Regions from separate parts of the Arthrobacter sp. PM3 genome, predicted to be linked through region 2. Evidence: riboswitches for the same ligand, from Rfam matches in the RefSeq annotation. Region 2 holds a riboswitch; each other region holds the start of a gene.
The links. A riboswitch is a leader RNA that binds a small molecule or an ion and turns the genes downstream of it on or off. The one in region 2 is predicted to bind thiamine pyrophosphate.

Region 1: another riboswitch for thiamine pyrophosphate. It lies ahead of CFN17_RS07065 (bifunctional hydroxymethylpyrimidine kinase/phosphomethylpyrimidine kinase); the one in region 2 lies ahead of CFN17_RS04095 (ECF transporter S component).
Region 3: another riboswitch for thiamine pyrophosphate. It lies ahead of thiC (phosphomethylpyrimidine synthase ThiC); the one in region 2 lies ahead of CFN17_RS04095 (ECF transporter S component).
Region 4: another riboswitch for thiamine pyrophosphate. It lies ahead of thiO (glycine oxidase ThiO); the one in region 2 lies ahead of CFN17_RS04095 (ECF transporter S component).

Annotation. Positions count from the first base shown of each region.
Region 1 covers NZ_CP022314.1:1,529,089-1,532,290, forward strand. The annotation lists gene rplU (50S ribosomal protein L21) at 1-10, opposite strand, end outside; gene CFN17_RS07065 (bifunctional hydroxymethylpyrimidine kinase/phosphomethylpyrimidine kinase) at 397-2,019, opposite strand; TPP riboswitch at 2,011-2,108, opposite strand; gene CFN17_RS07070 (Rne/Rng family ribonuclease) at 2,223-3,202, opposite strand, start outside.
Region 2 covers NZ_CP022314.1:867,023-870,224, forward strand. The annotation lists gene CFN17_RS04090 (ABC transporter ATP-binding protein) at 1-903, opposite strand, end outside; gene CFN17_RS04095 (ECF transporter S component) at 933-1,580, opposite strand; TPP riboswitch at 1,647-1,791, opposite strand; gene CFN17_RS04100 (heme-degrading domain-containing protein) at 1,992-2,585, shown strand; gene CFN17_RS04105 (DUF4386 family protein) at 2,582-3,202, opposite strand, start outside.
Region 3 covers NZ_CP022314.1:3,844,500-3,847,701, forward strand. The annotation lists gene CFN17_RS17560 (VOC family protein) at 1-64, opposite strand, end outside; gene CFN17_RS17565 (amidohydrolase family protein) at 145-1,227, opposite strand; TPP riboswitch at 1,308-1,415, shown strand; gene thiC (phosphomethylpyrimidine synthase ThiC) at 1,411-3,202, shown strand, end outside.
Region 4 covers NZ_CP022314.1:4,272,290-4,275,491, reverse strand. The annotation lists gene CFN17_RS19410 (ferritin-like fold-containing protein) at 1-455, shown strand, start outside; gene thiE (thiamine phosphate synthase) at 508-1,203, opposite strand; TPP riboswitch at 1,230-1,348, shown strand; gene thiO (glycine oxidase ThiO) at 1,343-2,647, shown strand; gene thiS (sulfur carrier protein ThiS) at 2,644-2,880, shown strand; gene CFN17_RS19390 (thiazole synthase) at 2,886-3,202, shown strand, end outside.

The sequences.
Region 1 (3,202 bases), 660 kb from region 2:
CGTACACCACTTGGGGGACTCACTTCTCTCGACGTTTATTACTAGATTTGCGTGCGGAACCTGGGACCAAAGTTTTTGGACCGGCTCACGCTGTGCCTCAACGCCGGTGGATTCCCCGGGGGAACCCATGAGCTATCCCCGCGACTGATCCATTTGGAGTTCCAAAGCGGACAGTTCTCAGGGGTATAACCCAAGTGTTGGCGTAAGCACCGAAGATCTAGAATACGCTAATTTCGCCTTCGGCCGCAAATGAGGCTGGTTCCGGCGGGTAGTCCGTGATAAGCACCACAATGTCCGGCTCAGTGGCCTTAAGCCCTGTGCCCTCTAACCTGTGGTGCCGCAACGACTGCCGGAACCGTGCCCCACCATCGTACCGGCTGCGGGGCGCCGGCCGGGTCAGGCGTGGAGCCTCGGCGCGTCGAAGAACTGCACTTCATAGCGCGAGGACTGCCGGAACGCCAAGGCCATGGCCTCCCGTTCGCCGGCGGAGGCCCGCCGGGCCGCCGCGTCAGTGAACGCGATGGCCTGCCGGGTCGCGGCGGCGAAGTCCTCGTCGGCGTAGGTCCGCAGCCAGTCGGCGTAGGGGTGCGCCTCCGGGGCGCCCCCGGCCAGGAACTCCGCGTGCAGGGTGGCGCCGACCTCGGCGTAGAGCCAGAAGCACGGCAGGGCCGCCGCCACGAGCACCCCGTAGCTGCCGGACACAGACGCGGCCAGCAAGTGGTCCACGTAGGACTTCGTGACCGGTCCCAGTGCGGCCTGTGCGGGGCGGGTGCTGAGCCAGGAACGGTGCAGCTCGGACTCCACTTCGAGGCACGTCTGCGCAGAGCGGGCCCAGAACAGCTGCTCGGCCTCGGTCGGAGCGATCGCGGCGGCTCGGGCCAGGACCCGGGCGTAGCCATTGAGGTAGATGGCGTCCTGGGCCAGGTAGTAGGCGAACTCGTGCTCGGGCAGCGTGCCCTCGGCGAGTCCGCGGATGAAGTCCAGGGCGTAGATGGCGTCGAGGTCGGCTGAGGCCCCGGCACGCAGGGCCGCGGCGAACTCGCCCTCAGCCGGTCCCATGCTTGCTGCGCGGCCCTGCACGTGGTGGAAGTGATGGACCGGACCGTTCCCTGTGCCGACGTCCAGGACCGTGGCTTCGCGGAGCGCGCCGAGCAGCCACGGCTTGACCTCCCGCAGCGACTGCTCCCAGTCCCCCGTCCTGGCTTGCACCGTCGCCATGGCCGAGGACAGGGAGCATCCGGTGCCGTGGCTGTTGGTCGTGGCGATCCGCTCCCCCGGCACCACCACGGTCTCCTGGCCCAGCAGGCCCCCGGTGTTGACCAGCGCGTCCGGGCAGCCCTCCCCGGCCGGTGCGGCGCCGTCGTTGTGGTCGCCGTCGTCCTTGGTGCTGCCGGCGAGGTGCCCGCCCTTCACCAGCACCGTGGTGCCGGTCAGCGCAGCCAGGCGTTTGCCCTGGGCCAGGGCCTCGGCCCAGTCCCCCGCGACCGGTTCCTTGAGCAGGATGGCGAGTTCGGCAAGGTTCGGCGTGATGAGGTCCGCCAGCGGCAGGAGTGACTGCAGGGCCGCCTCGGCCGATTCCTGCAGGAGGCGGTCACCGCTGGTGGCAACCATCACCGGATCCAGGACCACGACGGCGGGGCGCACCTTCTCCAGCCAGGTGCCCACGGCATCGATCACCGCGGCGTCGCCCAGCATGCCGATTTTGACCGCGTCGATGCCGATGTCATCGCTGATGGCGTCCAGCTGCGCGGTGAGGAACCCGGCCGGAGGTACATGCACGGCCCGCACGCCGCGCGTGTTCTGCGCCGTCAGGGCCGTGATGGCCGCCATGCCGTAGCCGCCGTGGGCCGCGATGCTCTTCAGGTCGGCCTGGATCCCGGCCCCGCCGGAAGGATCGGAGCCGGCGATGGCCAGCACGCGCGGAACGCGGACGGGCTCGGACGGCTGAAACCCTGGGCGAGGCCCGGACGACAGAGAATCAGCGGGCAAAAAACCGGACTGTTTCAAGGGTGAGGTCATGTCAGACATCCCTTCGCCGGTGCTAACCGGACAGGTTCAACGGGTCTGGATCTCAGCCGGCCGAATGCGCGGCACCCCGTGTCAGGGTTCCAGCCTAACCGCTGACCCGGGCCGGGCCAGTTAACGGCAGGACGGGCCCGGGCCGGAGCGGACGTATTGTTACGCCTGCTCCGGCCCGGGCCCGCCGGGTCAGTGCTGAGGTTTTACAGCTCCGATGCCGGGACGCCGACGCCGAGGATGATCGGCTCGCTGCCGGCCGGGACAACCGGCCGGGCCGCGGGCGCCTTCGCCTCGTGGACCGAGCCGGCCGCAGCATGCCCGGTTGCCTCGTGGTGCTCCACCGAGGTCTCGTTGGCTGCGCCCTGGGCGCGGCTGGCGCTCCGGTTGCGGCGGCCGCGGCGGGCACGCGGTGCCGTGGTTTCCGCAGCACGCGCTGCCGGCGCGGCCTCGTCCTGCTTGGCAGCCTCGGGTTCGTCCTGCTTGGCTGCCTCGGCCTCGCCCAGGTTGGCGAAGGCTTCGGTCAGCAGATCCAGGCTCAGCGCCGGGGCCGGGGTGTCGTCGGCGTGCTCAACAAATGGCAGCGCAACCTGCTCACCGCCGAAGGTCAGCACGGCGGCAGGCCGGGCGGGGGCTTCACCGGGAGCTTCGCCAGATGCTTCCCCGGCGGCGGCTTCAACCTCGGCGAGCTTCCTGACGGCGTCGACGGCGGCCTGGCGGGCCCCCGCTTCGCTGGCCGCGGCAGCTTCCCCGTCGTGCAGGTGGGCGGCGTGGGCCGCGGCGGCGACCTTCGCCAGCGCGGCGCGGGTGGCTTCGGCCTTGGCGTGGCTTTCGGCCTCGGTCGGCTCGGGGTGGGCGGCGGCCGGTGCGGACGGAGCGGACTCCGGGCCCTGGCCCCGGCCGCGGCGGCGGCTCTTGCGCTCGGTGCGGGCGGCAGGCTGGGCCTCGGTCCGCGGGACGTAGTGCTCCGCCGCGACCGTGTTGGCGCGCCGGTGCTCGACCGGTTCGTCGTGGGTGACGACGCCGCGTCCGGCGCAGGCTTCACACTGTTCGCCGAAGACTTCCAGCAGCCCGGTGCCCATCCGTTTGCGGGTCATCTGCACGAGGCCCAGCGAAGTCACCTCGGCCACCTGGTGCTTGGTCCGGTCCCGGCCCAGGCATTCCACCAGGCGGCGGAGCACGAGGT
Region 2 (3,202 bases):
CGGCCGTTCACGGGAGACCGCGAGCCCGTCCGCGGACAGCAGGAGCTCCCCCGCTGCCGTGGCGGTCCGGACCCGGGCCGTTGGCACATGGCCCGGCACCCAGACGCCCGCACCGATGAGCATGTCCCGCGCCTCGGCCAGAACCCGGTCCGGCGGCCCGTCGATCAGGACCGCGGGGTCCGTGGCGGTGCCGGGCTGCAGGACCACGATCCGGTCCACCAGGTCTTTCCAGACCGCCACCCGGTGCTCCACGACCACCAGGGTGGCGCCGGTCTTGTCCAGGCACCGGCCGACGGCGTCGCGGACTTCCAGGACGCCGTCCGGGTCCAGGTTGGCGGTCGGCTCGTCGAGCAGGAGCAGCCCGGGGCGCATCGCGAGGATCCCGGCGAGCGCCAGGCGCTGCTTTTGTCCGCCGGACAGGGCCGACGTCGGGTGGTCCAGCGGCAGCCGGCCCAGCCCGACGTCCTCGAGCGCCTCGCGCACCCGCGGCCAGATCTCCGCGGCGGGGACGGCGAGGTTTTCTGCGCCGAACGCGACGTCGTCGCCGAGGCGGGACAGCACCACCTGGGTTTCCGGGTCCTGCTGCATGAGCCCGGCGCGGCCGCGCCGGGCTCGCGGCACGGCGCCGTCGATCAGCAGGCTTCCGGCCTCGTCGGAGTCCTCGGCGCCGGGAGCGTCACCGGCCGGTCCGGCGGCCCCGGCGGCGCTGTCGCCGAGCACCCCGGCCAGGGCGTGGAGAAGCGTCGACTTGCCGGCGCCGGAGGGGCCCAGCAGGAGCACGCGCTCCCCGGGGCGGATGTCCAGGTCCAGGCCGCTGACGGCAGGCCTGGACCGGCCGGCGTGCCGCCAGCCCCAGCCGCGAGCCGTGACGGCGGCCGGGCGGACGGCCGGTGTTGGTGTCATGATGCGTCTGCCGATTCCAGGGGCCGGCGTCAGGAGAAGACCGGCTCCGTGGCCGCCTTGCGGGAAGCGAAGGAGCCCAGCACGCCGGTCTTGGCCAGGCCGCGGGTGGCCAGCCAGGACAGTCCGCCGGCGATGACCGCACCGGAGATGGTGGTGAAGATGATGTAGGCGAGCTTGTCGCCGGCTTCGTAGGCGATGTTCCAGCCCCACGGCAGGAAGGAGTCGTTCAGGCCGCAGAAGAGGCCGGCACCGGCCCCGGCCAGCAGGGACACCGGCAGGTTGAACTTCTTGTACAGGAACGCCGCGAAGACCAGCTCCGCGCCGAGGCCCTGCAGGACACCGGAGATCAGCACCGTGGTGCCGTACTGCGAGCCCATGATCAGCTCACCCGTGGCCGCGACCGTTTCGCAGAAGAGGGCCGCGCCGGGTTTGCGGATGATGAGCATGCCCAGCACTGCCGGGATCATCCAGCCGCCGGCGTAGAGTCCGGTCAGCGGCGGGTAGACCGCGTTGACGGGGGTTGAAATGAGGTTGGCACCCTGGGACCACGCCCAGAAGATGACGCCGCCGGCCACGGCGATCAGTGCTGCCACCACGATGTCCACCACGCGCCAGTTGTAATGGTGCCGGGCCGATGAACGGCCGGTGGAGCCTTGCTGTGCTGAAATATCTGTCATGTCGTCCTCCTGAGGAACAGGAGGGGAGGGTGCTCCGGCCGGCCTCGGCTTCCGCCGCCCTCCGCGCACCCTGAGAACTCGACTCCCTTGCGCCGGTACTAACCGGATCAGGTTCGAGGGTCTGCGGCTGTCCGCACTCTCAGCGCCCACCCTTGGTATCCCCGGAAATGTTCCGGCGAGGCCCGACGGCGGCGCTCCCCTGTCGTGATTATCTTGCCCTTGTGGGCTGGCCCAGTTTACACCCGGATGGCCGGGTTTTCAGTGCCGGGCTGTCACAATCGGGCCCGCTCCCCGGCCAGGGCCGCCGGCCGGGAACACCCGCTTGGTAGAGTCGTCGTGTCGGCCACCCGGGACCGCCAGCGTGCGGCCCTGTCACCGGAAACCTGTCACCCACCGGAAAGCGGGACCACCTTGACGCACACACCGGCCACACCCGTTCCCTCCCCGGGCCGCAATGCGGAGCACAACGCTGACCACAATCCGGACGACGTACCTGAGTACGACCCCGACTCCAGCGAGCCCCAGCCGCACGGTTCCCTGGCGGCGCTGATCGGCCGCGTCCTGGCCGAAATGGATGCCCTCCAGTTCGCCGCTTTCAGCAAGGACGACGCCCTGGACCTCGGCCTGCTCCTGGTGGAGCTGGGCCGGCAACGCTCGCTGCCGATCGCCGTCGACATCACTAAGGGCGAGCAGGTCCTGTTCCACGCGGCGCTGGACGGTGCCACCCCGGACAACGAGCGCTGGATCAACGCCAAGAAGCGCACCGCCCAGCGGTACGAGGTCCCGTCCCTGCTTGTGGGCCTGCGCGCCCGCGCCGCCGGCGGCCGGATCGAGGACAACGGCTGGTTCGATCAGACGGAGTTCGCCGCCCACGGCGGAGCGTTCCCCATTTATGTGCGCGGCACGGGCGCCGTCGCCGTCGTGACTGTCTCCGGCCTGCCACAGAAGGCGGACCACGACCTCGTCGTCGAGGCCCTCCGGGCGGTCCTCACCCCGGGCCGCTAGGCCGGCGGAGGACCAGGCCTCGGAAGGACCCGCGCGCCGGGCCCGCGCGTAGTTCTCAGGGCCAGCCGGATCAAAGCGATTCCCACGGCGGCGAACCAGGCCCACATCAGGACGCCGTACGCCAGATAGACATCCGGAACCGCAAAACGCAGCGCCTCGGCAATCATTCCGGCCGTTCCCGCCGCCACCCCGAGCCAGCCGACCGTCCGGGGCAGCACGCCCCTGAGCATGGGCAGCGAGATCAGCAGGATGCCAAGCGCCGACAGGACGCCGGCGACGGCGGGCGTGTTGTTCTCGGCGATCACCGCCTCCGCGGCGGTGGCATAGGTCAGCCGGCCGTCTCCTGACCCGGCGGTGCCCGAGGCGGTGTACCGGTCGCTGAGGTAGACCAGGATCAGCGATCCGCGGGTCGTGACCGGAATGGCCAGGAACAGCGCCCACGGCAGCCCTCCAATCACAGCGGCCAGCAGGGCCAGGCTCTTGTTGACGGGGGCCAGGGCCACGAAGAGGGTCACGAACACCAGCACCGGAAGAATGTTGGACACGGTCCAGAGAAGCTGTTCAGCGATATAGGTGCCCTTGTTCCGGGCGATGAACTCCAGGGTTTCCGCGCCGCC
Region 3 (3,202 bases), 1.4 Mb from region 2:
CCTTGAGCATCACGGTGCCCATGGTGAGTGCGGCAGGAAGGAGATCCTGGGCTTCTGCAGTCATCGAAACTCTCCTGGGTTCTGCAGCCACCGGACTTCGGCGGTCTTGCATAGAGTTAAATTACTTGAAGCTTCAATTTATTCCTAACGGATGAGGAGCCCCCGCAGCACCACGTGCTGCAGCTCCGCCAGGGTGCCAAGGTTCTGCCGCGGGTCCTCGGCGCAGACCAGGACATCGGCGCTGGCCCCTTCGGCGATCCCGTCCGCCCCGAGCCAGGTCCGCGCCGACCAGCTGGCGGCGTCGAGCGCGGCGGCCGCCGTCAGGCCCGCGGCGTGCAGGGCCCGGACCTCGTCCGCGATCCGTCCGTGCCGGATCACGCTGCCGGCGTCCGTGCCGGCGTAGATGGCCACCCCGGCCTCGTGGGCTTCGAGGATCCGCTCGGCCCTCCGTTCCCACAGCGAGCGCATGTGCGCGGCGTAGCGCGGGAACTTGGGCGCCGCCCTGGCGGCGATGTCCGGGAAGGTGGCGATGTTGATCAGGGTGGGGACGATGGGTACGCCCTGCTCCACGAAGCGCGGCAGGTGACGCGGCAGCAGCCCGGTGCCGTGCTCGATGCAGTCGATCCCGGCGTCGAGCATGTCATCGAGGGTGTCCTCGGCGAAGCAGTGCGCGGTGACACGGACCCCTTCATCGTGCGCGGCCCGGACGGCGTCCCTGACCGTCCCGGCGGGAAAGCCGGCGGCGAGGTCGCCGGCGTCGCGGTCGATCCAGTCTCCTACCAGTTTGACCCAGCCGTCTCCTGCGAGGGCCTGCTTGCGCACGGCCTCGACCAGTCCTTCAGGCTCCACTTCGACGGCAAATCCCCGCAGGTAGCGCCGGGTGCGGGCGATATGCCGGCCGGCGCGGATGAGCCGCGGCAGGTCGGTGCGCTGCTGGAGCCACCGGGTGTCATGGACGGCGCCGGCGTCGCGGACCAGCAGCGTCCCGGCGTCGCGGTCCGTCACGGCCTGGGCCTCGACAGTGTCCTCGGGCACGTCGCCGTCCGGTCCGAGGCCGATGTGGCAGTGGGCGTCCACGAGGCCGGGGATGACCCAGCCGTCGAGCACGTGGTCCGGCGCGGCAGCGGGCCGGCGGAACGTCAGGAGCCCGTCGACGGACCAGAGGCCGTGGCGGACGGTGGCCGGGCCGGTGAGGACGGGGCCGCTGAACTCGATGATGCCGGTCATGGTTTAAAGCCTAGCCCCGGGCGGCCATCCGCGGTCCGCGTCACACTCCGCGGGACTGCGGCGCAGCGTGATAGCTTCGTCTACGACCACACGGGTGCCCTTGCAGGGGCTGAGATCGGGCTGACGCGGCCTGCGACCGTTGAACCTGTCCGGGTAATGCCGGCGAAGGAAGTGAGTAATCCTTTGAGCACCACAGAAACACAGCACAGCCCTGCCCAAAACCAGCCCGTCCGCACGGAGGCAGCCGACCAGCCGGCCACGACCCAGCCGGCCCCGACCCAGTCGCTGAAGTCCCAGTCGCTGAAGTCCCATTCGCTGGCCTTCGACACGGACCCGGAGCACGGCATCCGCGTCCCGGTCACCGAGATCGCCCTGGAGCCCTCGCCGGGCGGCGCACAGAACCCGCCGTTCCGGGTCTACCGCACGGCCGGGCCGGGCAGCGACCCGGTCGTGGGCCTCGCGCCTTTCCGCAGCGAATGGATCGCCGGGCGCGGTGACACGGAGCCGTACAGTGGCCGGGAACGGAACCTGCTCGACGACGGCAGGTCCGCCGTCCGCCGCGGCGCCGCCTCGGCCGAGTGGAAGGGCGCCCCGCCGGTGCCCCGCCGCGCCGTCGAAGGCAGGACGGTGACCCAGATGCACTACGCCCGGCAGGGCGTGATCACGCCCGAAATGCGGTTCGTGGCGGTGCGGGAGAACTGTGATGTGGAATTGGTCCGCAGCGAGGTGGCGGCCGGCCGGGCCATCATCCCCAGCAACATCAACCACCCCGAGTCCGAGCCGATGATCATCGGCAAGGCGTTCCTCGTGAAGATCAACGCGAACATCGGCAACTCCGCCGTGACCAGCTCCATCGCCGAGGAGGTCGACAAGCTCCAGTGGGCCACCCAGTGGGGTGCGGACACCGTGATGGACCTCTCCACCGGGGACGACATCCACACGACCCGTGAATGGATCATCCGCAACTCCCCCGTCCCCATCGGCACCGTCCCGATCTATCAGGCCCTGGAGAAGGTCAACGGCGAGGCGAACGCGCTGACCTGGGAGATCTTCCGGGACACCGTGATCGAGCAGTGCGAACAGGGCGTGGACTACATGACCATCCACGCCGGGGTGCTGCTGCGGTATGTGCCGCTGACGGCCAACCGGGTCACCGGCATCGTGTCCCGCGGCGGGTCCATCATGGCCGGCTGGTGCCTTGCGCACCACCGGGAGAACTTCCTGTACACCCACTTCGATGAGTTGTGCGAGATTTTCGCTCAGTACGACGTCGCGTTCTCGCTCGGGGACGGGCTGCGGCCGGGCGCGACGGCGGACGCCAACGACGCCGCGCAGTTCGCCGAACTCGACACCCTGGCCGAGCTGACGCAGCGGGCCTGGGAGTTCGACGTGCAGGTCATGGTGGAAGGTCCGGGGCACGTGCCGTTCCACCTCGTCCGGGAAAACGTGGAGCGCCAGCAGGAACTCTGCAAGGGAGCACCCTTCTACACGCTGGGTCCGCTGGTGACCGACATCGCGCCGGGCTATGACCACATCACCTCAGCGATCGGCGCCACCGAGATCGCCCGCTACGGCACGGCCATGCTCTGCTATGTCACACCCAAGGAACACCTGGGGCTGCCGAACAAGGACGACGTGAAGACCGGCGTGATCACCTACAAGATCGCGGCCCACGCCGCCGACCTCGCCAAGGGCCACCCCGGAGCCCACGAACGCGACGATGCCCTGTCCAAGGCACGGTTCGAGTTCCGCTGGCGGGACCAGTTCGCCCTGTCCCTGGACCCGGTGACGGCCGAGGCATTCCACGATGAGACGCTCCCCGCCGAACCGGCGAAAACGGCGCACTTCTGCTCCATGTGCGGGCCCAAGTTCTGCTCCATGCGGATCAGCCAGGACATCCGCAACGAGTACGGATCCGCTGATTCACAGGCAGCGCTGGCCGAAATGGCCGCCGGGATGCAGGCCAAGAGCAACG
Region 4 (3,202 bases), 950 kb from region 2:
ACACGGAGGCCGCGATGCTCCCGTTCCAGCCGTCCGTGGACCACTTCCATGAGCGCACCCGCCCGGCGGACTGGTACGAATCGCTCATGAAGGCCTACGTGATCGACACCGTCTCCGCGGACGTCTACCGGGCCGTCGCCCGGTACGTCGACGCCGGGACCCGGGAACTGATCGAACAGATCCAGTCCGCGGAAACATCCACGGCCGTGCTGCGGGACCGCCTCAAGGCGGCCCTGGCCGATGACCCGCGGCTGGCTTCCCGCCTGGCGTTGTGGGCCCGGCGCCTGCTGGGCGAAGCCCTGACCCAGGCCCAGCGGGTGGGCATCGAGCACGCGCTCCTCGGCGGCCTGTCCGGTCTCGACGACGACGCTGCCAAGGACATGGCCAGCGGTCTCGCGGCCGAACTCGCGGCGAACCACGCACGCCGGATGGCGGGGCTGGGACTGGCCGCGTAAGCCAGGCCGGCCTGCCCGGCGCGGCCCGCCCGGAGCGTTCTGGCCGACGCGCTCAGGCGTCCGCGGCGTCCAGTGCCGCCAGCAGCGCTCCCGCAGCGTGTGCCGGATCATCGGCGTCGGTGATGGCCCGGACCACGACGATCCGCCGGGCGCCGGCGTCGACCACCTGCTCCACGTTGCCGAGGTCGATCCCGCCGATCGCGAACCAGGGCACCACCCCGTCCACCGTGCCGGTTCCCTCCGCGTCCGCCTTTTCGATCGCCCGGGCGGCGTAGCGCACCAGGTCGAGGCCGACGGCGGCGCGTCCCGGCTTGGTGGGGGTGGCCCACACGGGCCCGACACAGAAGTAATCCAGGCCCTTGCGGCCGGGCGAGGCCGCGATGGCCGCGTCCACCTGCTCCGGGCTGTGCGTGGACAGCCCGATCACGGTGTCCTTGCCGAGGAAACCGCGGGCGGCACCGAGCGAAATGTCCTTCTGCCCGACATGGAACACCGGCGCCCCCGACAGGGACGCGATGTCCGCCCGGTCATTGACGGACCACAACCGGCCGTGGCGTTGCGCCGCGGCCTGCAGGACCTCCAGGAATTCCAGTTCCTCGGCCGCCTCGAGCGACTTGTCACGCAGCTGGATGATGTCCACCCCGCCGGCGAAAGCGGCGTCCACGAAGGCCTCGAAGTCGCCGCGGTCCCGGCGGGCGTCGGTGCACAGGTAGAGGCGGGCGGTGGTGTGGATGGCGTCCTGGGTCATGGGACCAGCCTAGTTCCTCTAAACTGGGCGCATACCGCGGGAGCCCGCAGCGGCAATGCCGCTGCAACGGCTGAGAGGGCGTCAGAGCCGACCGCTTGACCTGATCCGGCTAGTACCGGCGTAGGGAAGGAATTTTTTTATGGGTCCAGGAGCCAGCCGTGAAGCCGAGCCCGCAGATGACGCCGCTTCCCGGATTTATGACAGCAGACCCGATGCCGCCGGGGATTGCACCGCCGACGTCGCCGTGATCGGCGGCGGGGTGATCGGCCACGGCATCGCGTTCGAGGCCGGCCGCGCCGGCCGCTCCGTCGTGCTGATCGATGACGCACCCGGCAGCGGGGCCAGCTGGGCCGCGGCCGGGATGCTCGCGCCCGTCAGCGAACTGCATTACCAGGAGGAAGAACTCCTGGAACTGATGCTGGAGTCCTCCCGGCTGTGGCCCGGGTTCGCTGCCGGGATCGACGCCGGTGCCACCGCTCCGGAGTCCGCGGCCGGCACGGGGTACCAGAGGACGCCGACCCTCGCCGTCGGTGCCGACGCGGCGGACCGCCGCGCGCTCGCGGACCTCAGGGAGGTCCAGCGGGCCTGCGGCCTCACCGTCGACCCCCTGACCGTGCGCGAGGCCCGCAGCCGCGAACCGCTGCTGAGCCCCGGCATCTCGTGTGCCTTCGACATTCCGGCAGACCACCAGGTGGATCCCCGGCTGCTGATCGCCCGTCTCGCCGGCCTGCTGGGCACGGAGGGCCACGGCAGTCTGGTCCGGCGCCGCGCGGCCGGGCTGCTCTGGGACGGCGGCGCCGTCACGGGAGTCCGGCTGGCCGGCGGCGGTACCATCCGGGCCACGGAAACGATCGTGGCCAACGGGCTCGGCGCGCCCGGCCTGGAGGGCCTGCCCGACGGCCTGGCGCTGCCGCTGCGGCCGGTCTACGGCGACATCCTCCGGCTCCGGGTGCCCGCCCATCTGCGGCCGCTGGTGACCGCCACGGTGCGGGGGATGGTGCGCGGGGTGCCCGTGTACATCGTCCCGCGGCAGGACGGCACCGTGGTGATCGGCGCCACCCAGCGCGAGGACGGCCCGACCGATCCCCGGGCAGTGTCCGCCGGGGGCGTGTACCAGCTGCTCCGCGACGCCCAGCAACTGGTGCCCGCCGTGGCGGAGCTGGAGCTGCTGGAAGCCACGGCGCGGGCACGTCCGGGCACGCCGGACAACGCCCCGCTGCTGGGGCGGGTCGCGGTCCGCGGCCGTGGTGGCGGGGATATCCCCGGGCTCATCATCGCGACCGGCTTCTTCCGGCACGGCGTCCTGCTGACGCCGGCGGCCGCCGCCGTCTGCCGCGAGCTCATGGACGGGACAGCGGACCCGCGCTGGTCCGCGTTCCGCCCCGACCGTTTTTCCCGAATCCCGGATGCGTCCGGGGACAGCCCTAACAAGGAAGCAGCATGAACATCAGACTGAACGGAACGGAGCAGAGCGTCGCCGACGGCGCCTCCGTCAGCGCCCTTGTCAGCGAGCTCACCGGCCGGAGCATCGGCCCCGACGGCCGCGCCGCGGACGGCAGGAAGCTCGGCGTCGCCGTGGCCCGCAACGCCGAAGTCGTGCCGCGCAGCCAGTGGCACGCCACGGCGCTCGCCGAGGGCGACGACGTCGAACTCGTCACAGCAGTCCAGGGAGGATGAGCACCATGAACGAGACTGTTTTTGCCGGACCGACGGCTCTTGCCGGCACACCGGCCGGGTCCCCTGCGGCAACGGCCGCCGACCCGTTCGTGGTCGACGGCGTGACACTTGGCTCGCGCCTCATCATGGGCACCGGCGGCGCGCCGAGCCTGGACGGGCTGGGCGCGGCACTGCTGGCCTCCGGGACGGAACTGACCACGGTGGCGATGCGCCGCTATTCACCGGCGGAGACGGGCTCGCTGTTCCAGCTGCTGGTGGACCACAACATCCGGGTGCTGCCCAACACGGCCGGCTGCTTCACCGCCAAGGACGCCGTCCTCAC